DNA from 3 places in the Streptomyces sp. NPDC054813 genome. Region 3 is predicted to be linked to each of the others. Evidence: riboswitches for the same ligand, from Rfam matches in the RefSeq annotation. Region 3 holds a riboswitch; each other region holds the start of a gene.
What was found. A riboswitch is a leader RNA that binds a small molecule or an ion and turns the genes downstream of it on or off. The one in region 3 is predicted to bind cobalamin.
Positions count from the first base shown of each region.

Region 1: another riboswitch for cobalamin. It lies ahead of ACWGJB_RS11205 (cobalamin biosynthesis protein); the one in region 3 lies ahead of ACWGJB_RS21230 (CbtB domain-containing protein).
Region 2: another riboswitch for cobalamin. It lies ahead of ACWGJB_RS13790 (ribonucleoside-diphosphate reductase subunit alpha); the one in region 3 lies ahead of ACWGJB_RS21230 (CbtB domain-containing protein).

Region 1 covers NZ_JBSHAF010000005.1:66,394-70,569, reverse strand. Annotated here, with positions in the region: gene cobN (cobaltochelatase subunit CobN) at 1-500, opposite strand, end outside; gene ACWGJB_RS11210 (cobyric acid synthase) at 497-2,008, opposite strand; gene ACWGJB_RS11205 (cobalamin biosynthesis protein) at 2,005-2,988, opposite strand; cobalamin riboswitch at 3,090-3,229, opposite strand; gene ACWGJB_RS11200 (hypothetical protein) at 3,375-3,602, opposite strand; gene ACWGJB_RS11195 (anion permease) at 3,622-4,176, opposite strand, start outside.
Region 2 covers NZ_JBSHAF010000006.1:115,294-119,469, reverse strand. Annotated here, with positions in the region: gene ACWGJB_RS13795 (ribonucleotide-diphosphate reductase subunit beta) at 1-702, opposite strand, end outside; gene ACWGJB_RS13790 (ribonucleoside-diphosphate reductase subunit alpha) at 702-3,068, opposite strand; cobalamin riboswitch at 3,194-3,318, opposite strand; gene ACWGJB_RS13785 (GNAT family N-acetyltransferase) at 3,342-3,878, opposite strand; gene mctP (monocarboxylate uptake permease MctP) at 3,990-4,176, opposite strand, start outside.
Region 3 covers NZ_JBSHAF010000010.1:25,277-29,452, reverse strand. Annotated here, with positions in the region: gene ACWGJB_RS21245 (carboxymuconolactone decarboxylase family protein) at 1-167, opposite strand, end outside; partial or broken gene ACWGJB_RS21240 (acyl-CoA dehydrogenase family protein) at 252-494, shown strand; gene ACWGJB_RS21235 (enoyl-CoA hydratase/isomerase family protein) at 491-1,555, shown strand; cobalamin riboswitch at 1,739-1,881, shown strand; gene ACWGJB_RS21230 (CbtB domain-containing protein) at 1,917-2,138, shown strand; gene ACWGJB_RS21225 (CbtA family protein) at 2,160-2,912, shown strand; gene ACWGJB_RS21220 (hypothetical protein) at 3,025-3,369, shown strand; gene pgm (phosphoglucomutase (alpha-D-glucose-1,6-bisphosphate-dependent)) at 3,359-4,176, shown strand, end outside.

The sequences.
Region 1 (4,176 bases), on a different contig from region 3:
CCGCTGAGTTCATGGGCCCGGTAGAAGAGCACCCCGACCGTGGGGCGGCCGGCTTGGATCTGGTACGAGCCGTGCACCCCGAACTCCGGCATCTTCTGCGGCTCGGCGAACCCCTCGCCGGTCAGCAGCACGGTGTCGGACAGGAACCGGGACAGCTCCAGCAGGTTGGCGGGGCCGCCCTCGACGAGATAGCGCAGCGCCTCCGCGACCACGCCGGCCGGCACCGACGACTCGGCCATCAACTCGGCGTCCGGCACGGTCTCGCCGCCGAGCAGCACGGTCGGCACCCCGGACGCCCGGAGCGCGGCGAGCCCGTCCTCCCAGGCCCGCTTGCCGCCGAGCAGCCGTACGACGGCGATGTCCGCGCCCTCGATCAGCGCGGGCAGCTCCTCCGTGACGTCGACGCGCGTCGGATTGCCGATCCGGTAGTCGGCACCGGCGGCGGCCCGGGCCGCCAGCAGATCGGTGTCGGCGGTCGACAACAACAACACAGTGCTCATGCGGGCGCTCCCGGTGGGATGAAAGGCAGTCCTTGCGGCGCGCCCGACTCGATGAGCCGCCAGAGCGCGTCGGTGTCCGCGTGCTGTTCGATCAGGTCGCCGAGCCGGTCGAGCTGCTCCTCGCGCAGCGCGGCGAACGAGGTGTCGGGGGCCGGCACGAACCGGCGGCCCGCGGCGGCCGCCACCTCGCGCAGAAAGGCCCGGCGGAAGCCGTCCGACTCCAGGGAGCCGTGCCAGTGGGTGCCCCAGGTCTGCCCGACCCGGCAGCCGTCCAAGAAGGGTTCCCCTCCGGTGACTTCGGCGACCCCGTGATGGATCTCGTACCCCTCGACGCGCTCGCCGAGGGCCTCGCCGGCGGGGCGGGTGAGGGTCTTCTCCCGGGCGAACCGCACCCGTACGGGCAGCACCCCGAGACCGGCCACCTGCCCGCGCCGGCTCTCGACCTCGTCCTCGATGTGCTCCCCGAGGACCTGGAAGCCACCGCAGATGCCGAGCACCGGCCGCCCCTCGGCGGCCCTGCGCTCCAGCGCCTTTGCGAGCCCCCGCTCCCGCAGCCACTCCAGGGCCCGGACCGTCCCCCGGGTGCCCGGGATCACGACGAGATCGGCGTCGGCGAGCTCCTCCGGACGGTCCACGAACCGCACCACGACGCCCGGTTCGGCGGCCAGCGCGTCCACGTCCGTGAAGTTGGACATCAGGGGGATGGCGCAGACGGCGACCCGCAGGACGTCCGCACCGACGGGCGGGGCCGTGTTCGACTCCCGGACGGTCCCGCGCAGGGAGACCCTCAGTCCGTCCTCCTCGTCGATCCCGAGACCGTGCCGGAAGGGGAGCACGCCGTAGGTGTGCCGCCCGGTGAGGCCGTGCAGCATGTCGAGGCCGGGCTCCAGCAGGGAGACGTCGCCCCGGAACTTGTTGACGAGGAACCCGGCGACGAGGGCCTGGTCCTCCGGCGAGAGCAGGGCGACGGTGCCGAAGAAGGAGGCGAACACGCCCCCGCGGTCGATGTCGCCGACGACGAGCACCGGGATCCGCGCGTTGCGCGCGATCCCCATGTTCACGATGTCGGTCCGGCGCAGGTTGATCTCCGCCGGACTGCCCGCCCCCTCACAGATCACCGCGTCATACGTGCCCCGCAACTCGGCGAGACAGTCGAGCACGGTCCCGAGCAGCTTCTGCTGCCGTCCACCGTGATAGCCGCGCGCACTCATCTCACCGACCGGCTTGCCGAGCAGCACGACCTGACTGCTCTGCTCGCCGCCCGGCTTGAGCAGCACGGGGTTCATCAGCGCGGTCGGCTCGACCCGGCAGGCCTGCGCCTGCATGGCCTGCGCCCGCCCGATCTCGGCGCCCTCGCGCGTGACGAAGGAGTTGAGGGACATGTTCTGCGCCTTGAACGGCGCGACCTTGACGCCCTGCCGCGCCAGCCACCGGCAGATACCGGCGGTGACGACACTCTTGCCGGCATCCGAGGTGGTACCCGCGACGAGGAGACCTCCGTTGTTCATGAGGAACACCCCGGGTGCCGCACGGCCGACGGCGCCGGGTTCTTTGCAACCCGCCCCCGCAGCAGGGCTCCGGCCGCACTCACCCCCAGCGCGAGCCACCCCACCCGCCGTGACAACCGCACCGCCCGCTCGATGTCCGCGACTTCCACGCTCCGCCCCTCCCCGTTCAGCACCGGCCGATGCTCGACCCGCCCGCCGTATGACAAGGTCCCGCCGAGCCGTACCCCCAACGCCCCCGCGAACGACGCCTCCACCGGCCCGGCGTTGGGGCTCGGGTGCTTCGCCGCGTCGGCCCGCCAGGTCCGTACGGCCCCCTTGGTGTCATCTCCTGCGACGGCGGCCAGCACGGCGGTGAGCCGTGCCCCCGGCCACCCCGCAACGTCGTCCAGCCGCGCCGAGGCCCACCCGTACCGCCGGTACCGGGCCGACTTGTGACCCACCATGGCGTCCAGGGTGTTGACGGCCCGGAATCCGAGCAGCCCCGGCACCCCGCCCACGGCCCCCCACACCAGCGCACCCACGACCGCGTCGCTCGTGTTCTCGGCGACGGACTCCACGACGGCCCGGGCGATCCCGTCGGCGTCCAGGGCCTGCGGATCCCGTCCGCACAGATGCGGCAGCCGGGCCCGGGCGGCCTCGACGTCCCCCGTCCTGAGGGCGTGCCCGATGACGCCGGCCTCGCGGGCGAGTGAAGTGCCCCCGACGACGGCCCAGGTGGCGGTCGCGGTGAGCGCGACGGAAGCGGCGGTGGACGGTCGTAGGACCCGCTGGGCCAGGGCACCCAGAGTCACGGCGCCGCCGGCGCAGGCGGCGGTGTGCAGCGCGCCCCACCCGCGGTGGTCCCGCCACAGCGCCCGTTCGACGGCCCCTGCCGCCCGTCCGAACGCGGCGACCGGATGCCCGCGGCGCGGATCGCCGAGCAGCAGATCGCCGAGAAGGCCGGCGGCGGCGCCGTACGCGAAGACGCGACCGGCACCCATCGGCTCAGCCCGCCGCGGGGGCGGGAACGGGCCTGGTACTCAACCTCGAACGGCAGCCGCGCATGGCGATATGTCCTCACTCAGGGTGTCCACGCCCTGGTTCGACGAGACCGGCGGTGAGAGTTCCTGGCTCCCGGGGACTGCTATCCCGGTGACAGTGGCGGGACCGCGCCGGATTCGCACCGGCTTCCTCTCTTGCCGCCGTACTTGGCTCCGGAAGTCCACCACGCCCCCGGAAGAACCGTCAACTTGCCGTTGACCTGCGGGGGGAGTGTGTGGGAAGGCCCACACCGGTGGTCCAGCGGGGCTCGTGGGACATGCCGAAGGCTCCTCCCGAGCGAGTCGGGGAGGAGCCTTGCCCGGCCGAGATCAGGCCTTGACCACGATCAGGACTTGGCCACGATCAGGTGGATGCCGTACGCCACCGCGGCCGCGCAGGCGGCGAAGCACAGGTAGGCGGCGGTCACGGCCAGGGCCGCGGAGTTGCCCTGGGCCATGGCGCGTTCGCGGGCCGAGAGGCCCTTGATGCCGAGGGTGAAGAGGGCCACCATGCCCACGGTGACCACGAGGCTGACGCCGAAGACGGAGCCGATGGCTGCCCAGTCGATGTTCATGTCGGTTCTTCCTCGGGGGTCAGACGGTCGCGGCCGGGTCGGTGGCGGCGGCCGGCGCGGGTGACGGGGCGGGGGACGGGATCGTGGCGGTGAGGTCGTCGGTCACCGTGCCCGCGGGCGGCGGGGTCACGGCGGCCATCGCCGCGGTCACCACGCCGGCCGGCTCCGTGCCGTCGGTGTCGTTGACGTTGGCGCTGTCCACGACCTCGCGGCGGGAGAGCTTCCAGATCGTGGCGCTGGAGGCGACGAGGAAGACGGCGACGACCGCCGTGCCCCAGTCGCCGAGGTCCGTCACGGACTCGGCGAGCGCCCCGACGACCGCGGCCGCGGGGAGGGTGAGTACCCAGGCGACCATCATGCGGGTCGCGGTGGACCAGCGGACCGTGCCGCCCTTGCGGCCCAGGCCCGCGCCCATCACGGAACCGGAGACGACGTGCGTGGTGGAGAGGGAGAAGCCGAGGTGGGAGGAGGCCAGGATGGCGGTGGCCGCGCTGGTCTGGGCGGCGAAGCCCTGCTGCGGCCGGAGGTCGGTCAGGCCCTTGCCCATGGTGCGGATGATCCGCCAGCCGCCGAT
Region 2 (4,176 bases), on a different contig from region 3:
CTTGCGGACCGTGTCGACCACGTCGAACGCGAAGCTCATGTGCATCGTCTCGTCACGGAACACCCAGTTGGTGCCCGTGGCGAGACCGTGCAGCAGACCCCGGCTGCGGAACCAGTAGACGTACGCGAAGGCGCCGTAGAAGAACAGGCCCTCGATGCACGCGGCGAAGCAGATCAGGTTGAGCAGGAAGCGGCGCCGGTCGGCCTTGGACTCCAGCCGGTCCAGGTTCTCCACCGAGTCCATCCACTTGAAGCAGAACTCGGCCTTCTCGCGGATGGACGGGATGTTCTCCACCGCGGCGAACGCGGCCGTACGGTCCTCCGGGTCGGGGAGGTAGGTGTCCAGCAGCGTCAGATAGAACTGGACGTGCACGGCCTCCTCGAACAGCTGACGGCTCAGGTAGAGGCGCGCCTCGGGGGAGTTGATGTGCTTGTACAGCGTCAGCACCAGGTTGTTCGCCACGATCGAGTCACCGGTCGCGAAGAAGGCGACGAGGCGGCCGATCAGGTGCTGCTCGGAGGGGCTGAGCTTGGCGAGGTCGGCGACGTCCGAGTGGAGGTCGACCTCCTCGACGGTCCAGGTGTTCTTGATGGCGTCCCGGTAGCGCTCGTAGAAGTCCGGGTAGCGCATGGGGCGGAGAGTCAGCTCGAAGCCCGGGTCGAGCAGGTTCTTGGATGTCACAGCCTTGGTGTTGCTGGTCATTACTGGCAGGCCTCGCAGGACTCGGGGTTTTCCAGGGAGCAGGCGACCGCGTCTTCGGGAGCCGTCTGCTGGGCGGGAACGGTGGCTTGGGCCTGTGCGGCGCGGGCGATCCGGGTCGCCGGGCGCGAGCGCAGGTAGTACGTCGTCTTCAGGCCCGACTTCCAGGCGTACGCGTACATCGAGGAGAGCTTGCCGATGGTCGGCGTCTCCAGGAACAGGTTCAGGGACTGGGCCTGGTCCAGATACGGGGTGCGGGCCGCGGCCATGTCGATCAGACCGCGCTGCGGGATCTCCCACGCCGTGCGGTACAGCGCCCGTACGTCCGCCGGGATCCACGCGAAGCCCTGCACCGAGCCGTTGGCCTCGCGCAGCGCCTCCCGGGTGCGGGCGTCCCAGACGCCGAGGTCCTTGAGCTCCTGCACCAGGTAGGAGTTGACCTGGAGGAACTCACCGGACAGCGTCTCGCGCTTGAAGAGGTTCGAGACCTGCGGCTCGATGCACTCGTAGACACCGGCGATCGACGCGATGGTGGCGGTGGGCGCGATGGCGAGCAGCAGGCTGTTGCGCAGACCGGTGGTCGCGATCCGCGCGCGCAGCGCCGCCCAGCGCTCCGGCCAGGTGAACTCGACGCCGTAGTGGTCGGGGTGCAGCACACCCTGCGCGGTACGGGTCTTCTCCCAGGCCGGCAGCGGGCCGCCCCGCTCGGCGAGGTCGGCGGAGGCCTCGTACGCGGCGAGCATGATCCGCTCGGCGATCCGGGTGGAGAGCGCCTTGGCCTCGGCGGAGTCGAAGGGCAGCCGCAGCTTGAAGAAGACGTCCTGGAGACCCATGGCGCCGAGGCCCACGGGACGCCACTTGGCGTTGGAGCGGCCCGCCTGCTCGGTCGGGTAGAAGTTGATGTCGACGACCCGGTCGAGGAAGGTGACCGCGGTACGGACGGTCTCGTCCAGCCGCTCCCAGTCGATGTCACCGGTCGCCGTGTCCACGAACGCGCCGAGGTTCACGGAGCCCAGGTTGCAGACCGCCGTCTCGCCGTCGTCCGTGACCTCCAGGATCTCCGTGCAGAGGTTGGAGGAGTGGACGACATGGCCGGGGGTGGCCGTCTGGTTCGCGGTCCGGTTGGCCGCGTCCTTGAAGGTCATCCAGCCGTTGCCGGTCTGCGCGAGGGTGCGCATCATCCGGCCGTACAGGTCACGGGCCGGGATGGTCTTGCGCGCGAGCCCCTCGGCCTCGGCCTTGCGGTAGGCCGCGTCGAACTCGTCGCCCCACAGATCCACCAGCTCCGGCACGTCGGCCGGGGAGAACAGGGACCACTGCTCGTCGGCGTTCACCCGGCGCATGAACTCGTCCGGGACCCAGTGCGCGAGGTTCAGGTTGTGCGTACGCCGGGCGTCCTCACCGGTGTTGTCGCGCAGCTCCAGGAACTCCTCGATGTCGGAGTGCCAGGTCTCCAGGTAGACCGCGGCCGCGCCCTTGCGCCGGCCGCCCTGGTTCACCGCGGCGACCGAGGCGTCGAGCGTCTTGAGGAACGGCACGATGCCGTTGGAGTGCCCGTTGGTGCCGCGGATCAGCGAACCGCGGGAGCGGATCCGGGAGTACGAAAGACCGATGCCACCGGCGTGCTTCGAGAGCCGGGCCACCTGGTGGTACCGGTCGTAGATGGAGTCCAGCTTGTCCTTCGGGGAGTCGAGGAGGTAGCACGACGACATCTGGGGGTGCCGGGTACCGGAGTTGAAGAGGGTGGGGGAGGAGGGGAGGTAGTCGAGGCGGCTCATGAGCTTGTAGAGCGCGGCGACTTCGTCCAGGGCGCGGACTGTGTCGTCCTTGGCGAGACCCGCGGCGACCCGGAGCAGGAAGTGCTGCGGAGTCTCGATGACCTTGCGGGTGATCGGGTGCCGGAGCAGGTAACGGCTGTGCAGGGTGCGCAGGCCGAAGTAGCCGAAGCGGTCGTCGGCGTCCGGGTCGACCAGGGCGTCCAGGCGGGCCGCGTGCAGGCGCGCGAACTCGGCGGTGCGGTCGGCGACCAGGCCCTCGCGGTGCCCGACGGCGACGGACTCGGTGAAGGACGTCACGCCCTGCGAGGCGGCCTCGGCACGGACCGAGATCGTCAGCAGCCGGGCGGCGAGCCGGGAGTAGGCGGGGTCCTCGGAGATGAGCCCGGCGGCCGCCTCGGTGGCCAGCTCGCGCAACTCCGACTCGTCGGCCCGCGCGGACCGGCCGCGCAGCGCGGCGGCGGCGACCCGGCCGGGGTCGGCGTCGGGGAGGTCGGCGGTCAGCCCGGTCAGGGTCCGCAGCAACGCGGCGCCGGGACTGTCCTCGTCCACAGAGATGGTCGCTGAAGCCGGTTCGGCTGGCGCGATGGTCACGTGGGGCTCTCCCTCGCTCGGCACGGGGCCTGGCGGAGGGCAGGAGGCAGCACACGAGCGCACGCACGCGTGTCGCGTCCCCGGCCCACTCCACGAGACCCGGACGTCAGAACACCCGGGCCGGACGGCCGGGCGTGCTGTCGGCAGGTCCTCGGACTGACGCTTGTGCACAGATGTGCACAAGTACACCGTTGCGGGACAGTTCCGGATTCGCACCGGATTCCCCTGCGGCGACAGCGAGCATGAGCATACATCTAGTGCCGCGCTGTCGCGTCACCCCCACATGTTGTGTCGCGAACGGTCTCGCAGCGTCAACTCGTAGGTGAGGAGAGTGATGTCGTACAGCTGCGGCAAGGGATTCCAGTCCCGCCCGGGTGTGCGGACGAAGCCGAGGCGCTCGTAGATCCGGTGGGCGGATTCCATGGTGCGCTGCGTCGACAGAACGACCTTCTCGCAGCCGTCGAGGGCGCGTGCGCGGTCGATGCAGGCGCGGACGAGCGCCTCGCCGGCGCCATGGCCGCGGGCGGCTCGGCCGACGGCGAGCATCCGGATCTCGGCCTCTTGGGGGGCGGCGAGGTCGGCCATCGGACCGGGGCCGGGGACGAAGGTGACTCCGCCGAGGAGGGCGTTGCCGTTCACGGCGACGAGAACGGTGGCCGCGGCTGCCCGTTTCGCGACGTCCTTGAGTTCGGTGAGATAGGAGTCGCTCTCGCCGAAGTCGAGGAGGCCGTCCTGGAGGTAGGCCTGGGCGGTTATCTCGCCGAGGATGTCGTATTCGGTGGGTTGCGCTTCGCGGATGTGGATCGTCATGCGGAGGAGTGTGTACGACAGCGGGCCGCCGAGGGTGGGAATTCTCGGTGGCCCGCTGCGGGTTGTTCGTGGCTGGTCGCGCAGTTCCCCGCGCCCCTGACGGGGCGCGCTCTAGTGGGCGCCCTCCGCGACGGCCGGCGGGAGTTCGGCTTCCACTCCCGGGTCGCCCGCGTCGGCCGTGTAGTCCTCCGCCTTGGTCTCGTCGATGCCCTCGGGGGCCTTCAGGGCCTTCAGGGCGAACGTCAGGATCACCGTCACCACCACGTTCATCACGAACGCCGTCAGGCCGATGTAGCCG
Region 3 (4,176 bases):
TCGGCCCGGTCCCAGGCGCCGACCCTGCCGCCGAACTCCAGGTTGTCCTGGGCGACCTCGGGACTGTGCCACAGCACCTCGACGTTCTCGGGCACGGCACCGAGCTGCTCGACCATGTTCGCCTTGAGCCCGGCGGGGAGCTCGGCCTTCGGAATGCGCGGCGTCACGGTGTTCTCCTCATCTGTTGCCGGTATGCGTTGCCTGTTCGGCATGAAGACACCGCCCGGAGCGCGGATGTGACAGGGCCGGCCGGTGTCGTCGGCGGCCGGCCCGGCATCGCCGCCTGCCCACTCGGCGGCGCCCGCGGCGCCCTCGACCGCAGCCCTGCCCACCGGGCCGACCGCGCGCTCCAACTGCACGGCGGCCACGGCTGCCTCAGCGCGTACGGTATCCAGAAGATCGTCCGTGACCTGCGGGTCCAGCAGATCCTGGAAGGAACCAACGAGATCATGCGCGTCATCGTGGCCCGCGGCCTGACGGAGGCCCTCGGATGAGCGACGTCCTGCTCCACACCGCCGGCCGGGCGGCCCACCTCACCCTCAGCCGTCCCAGGGCCCTCAACGCCCTGTCCCACGCCATGGTCCGCTCCATCGACCAGGCCCTCAGCGCCTGGGAGCACGATCCGGCCGTCGAGACCGTCGTCATCACCGGCGCGGGGGAGCGCGGTCTGTGCGCGGGCGGTGACATCCGGAGCATCTACGAGGACGTCCGCGCCGGGGGCGGCAGCGCGTCGGCGGAGTTCTGGCGCGACGAGTACCGCCTCAACGCCCGGATCGCCCGCTACCCCAAGCCCTATGTCGCGATCATGGACGGCATCGTCATGGGCGGCGGCGTCGGCGTCTCCGCGCACGGCAGCGTCCGGATCGCCACCGAGCGGTCGCGGATCGCGATGCCGGAGACCGGCATCGGCTTCGTCCCCGACGTCGGCGGCACGTACCTGCTCGCCCTCGCCCCTGGCGAACTGGGCACCCACCTCGCGCTGACGGGCGCTCAGATCGGGGCGGCGGACGCCCTGTTGTGCGGACTCGCCGACCACTGTGTTCCCTCGGACAGGATCGAGCGGCTGATCGCCGACCTCGCCGACCGACCCGTGCACGATGCGCTCGACCGGCACGTGCGACCGGCGCCGGAAGGCGAACTGGCCCGCCACCGGGAGTGGATCGACGCCTCCTACGCCGCCGACACGGTCGAGGAGATCGTCCGGCGGCTGCTCGCCCATGGCGACCCGGCGGCGAAGGAGACGGCGGAGACCCTGCTCACCAAGTCGCCGACCTCCCTGAAAGTCACCCTGGCGGCGATGCGCCGGGCCCGGCGGCTCGGTCCGCTGGAGCGGGTCCTGGACCAGGAGTACCGCGTCTCCTGCGCCGCCCTGTCCGCCCCCGACCTGGTGGAGGGCATCCGTGCCCAGGTCATCGACAAGGACCGCGACCCGCGCTGGTCCCCGGCCACCCTCGCCGAGGTCACCGACGCCGATGTCGACCGGTTCTTCGCTCCGCTCGGCGAGCGCGAACTGGGGCTCGCCGGACCCGACACCACCAGGGAGGTGGCCTGGTGAGCCGTGCCGTCGCCTTCATCGGGCTCGGGCACATGGGCGCGTCCATGGCCGCCGACGACGCAGCCGCAGGGCTACCTGGACCGGCGGACGCCCGCCGGGTTCCGTCACCGCTGACCCGGCACCCCCAGAACAGGCTACCGGGCGCGAGATGAAGATCACGCCTGGTGGTGCGGTCTTGGCCGTGCCCCTGACACGCGGTACGGTCTGTCCGATATCGACGACGAAAGAACGGAAGCCGGTGGAAGTCCGGCACGGTCGCGCCACTGTATGCGAGAGCCCCCGGCAACTCGTGAGTCAGACCCGTAGCCGTCGTCCAGTGCACCACCGAGATGGGACGCGAACTCCCAGAGGAGGTTCTGCCATGGCGCAGACCGTCGCGCAGCCGACAGCCACCACCCCCGTCGTTCCCGCCAAGCTGCCGCTGAGCGCGATAGCTCCCTGGGCGGTCTTCTTCGGCATCCTCATGCTCATCCTGCTCTACTTCGTCGGCGCCGAGCAGGGCGCCACCTCCGTGTTCAACGGCACGGACGTCCACGAGTGGGTGCACGACGCCCGCCACCTCCTTGGCTTCCCCTGCCACTGACGCAAGGGACGCCGCACGCTCATGAACTCCGCAACGGTAAGAAACCTCCTGGTGCGGGGCATGCTCGCCGGCCTCGCCGCCGGTGTGCTCGCCCTGGTCGTCGCCTATCTCCTCGGTGAGCCGAACGTCGACAAGGCGATCAGCTTCGAGGACGCCCACTCGCACGAGCACGAGATGGAGGTCGTCTCCCGATCCCTCCAGTCCACCGCGGGCCTGGCCACCGGTGTGCTGGTCTACGGGGTCGCCTTCGGCGGCATCGCGGCACTCGCCTACTGCTTCGCCCTGGGCCGCCTCGGCCGCTTCTCGCCGCGGGCGACGGCGCTGCTGCTGTCCGTCTGCGCGCTGCTCGCCGTGTACGTGGTGCCCTTCCTGAAGTACCCGGCCAACCCGCCGTCGGTGGGCGACCCGGACACCATCGGCAAGCGGACCACGCTGTACTTCCTGATGATGGTGCTCAGCGTGCTCCTGGCGGTCGCCGCCACCATCCTGGGCAAGCGGCTCCGTCCGAGCCTCGGCACCTGGTGGGCGACCGTGGTCGCGGCGGCCGCGTTCGCGGTCGTCATCGGACTGGCGTACCAGTTCCTGCCGACCGTCAACGAGGTGCCGACGGACTTCCCGGCCACCCTGCTGTGGCGGTTCCGGCTCTCGGCACTGGCCATCCAGCTGGTGCTGTGGGGCGGCTTCGGCCTGCTCTTCGGCGAGTTGGCGGAACGGCAGCTCAACCCCAAGCCGGCGAAGGCCCCGGCCGGGCGGACGGTTCCCGCCGCACACTGAACGATTCACGACACGTGAGGGCCCTCCGGAACCATCCGGGGGCCCTCTCGCGTTCTCCGGGCACCACCCGGTCGGACAGGGACGAGCGCAGGGCGAGGAGCGGAGGACCCGAGTGGCCAGACACCCCCAGCCACGCCGCATCACCCTCGGCGGCCACGAGGTCGTCGCCCTCGCCGTCCGCGAGTACGAGCAACTGGCCGCCAGCCTTCGGCAGATCGGCGGCCAGAGCGCCCGGGTGAGGGTGCTCGCCCAGCAGGTGAAGCGGACCGAACGGCCCCTGGACGAGTTGGAGAACCTGGTCAGCGACCCGGCGGACTGCCACGAGCCGGGCTGCCTTGAGCCGGTGTCTTCGGTGCCGGCGCCGGTGCCGCACTCGCGTCCGCCGCCGCTGACAAGGAAAGATGGGCGTCCAGCGATCGATCAACGACTGCGGAGGAAGTGGACTCATGCCGCATGAGCGAGCGGGCCGGCCGGCGGCTCCGGAGGACCTCGTCGACGTGGCCCGGCTGGTCACGGCGTACTACGCACTGCACCCCGACCCGGCCGACCCGGCCCAGCGGGTGGCGTTCGGCACTTCGGGGCACCGCGGATCGTCGCTGACGACCGCGTTTAACGAGGACCACATCGCGGCCACCAGCCAGGCCATCTGCGAGTACCGGAGCGGCCAGGGCACCGACGGTCCCCTCTTCCTGGGCGCCGACACGCACGCCCTGTCCGAGCCCGCCAAGGTCACCGCCCTGGAGGTGTTCGCCGCCAACGGCGTCACCGTCCTGATCGACAGTGCCGACGGCTACACGCCGACCCCCGCCGTCTCGCACGCCATCCTCACCCACAACCGCGGCCGTACGACCGGACTCGCGGACGGCGTCGTGGTCACCCCCTCGCACAACCCGCCCGCCGACGGCGGCTTCAAGTACAACCCGCCCAGCGGCGGGCCCGCCGCCTCCGACGCCACTTCCTGGATCCAGGACCGCGCCAACCGGATCATCGCCGACGGGATGAAGGACGTACAGCGCCTTCCCTACGAGCGTGCGCTCGCCGCGCCCACCACCGGCCGGTACGACTTCATGGGCGTGTACGTCGACGACCTGCCCAGCGTCCTCGACCTCGACGCGGTCCGGGCGTCCGGGCTGCGCATCGGTGCCGATCCGCTCGGCGGGGCCTCCGTCGCCTACTGGGGCCGGATCGCCGAACGGCACAGCCTCGACCTCACCGTGGTCAACCCCTACACCGACCCCACCTGGCGGTTCATGACGCTGGACTG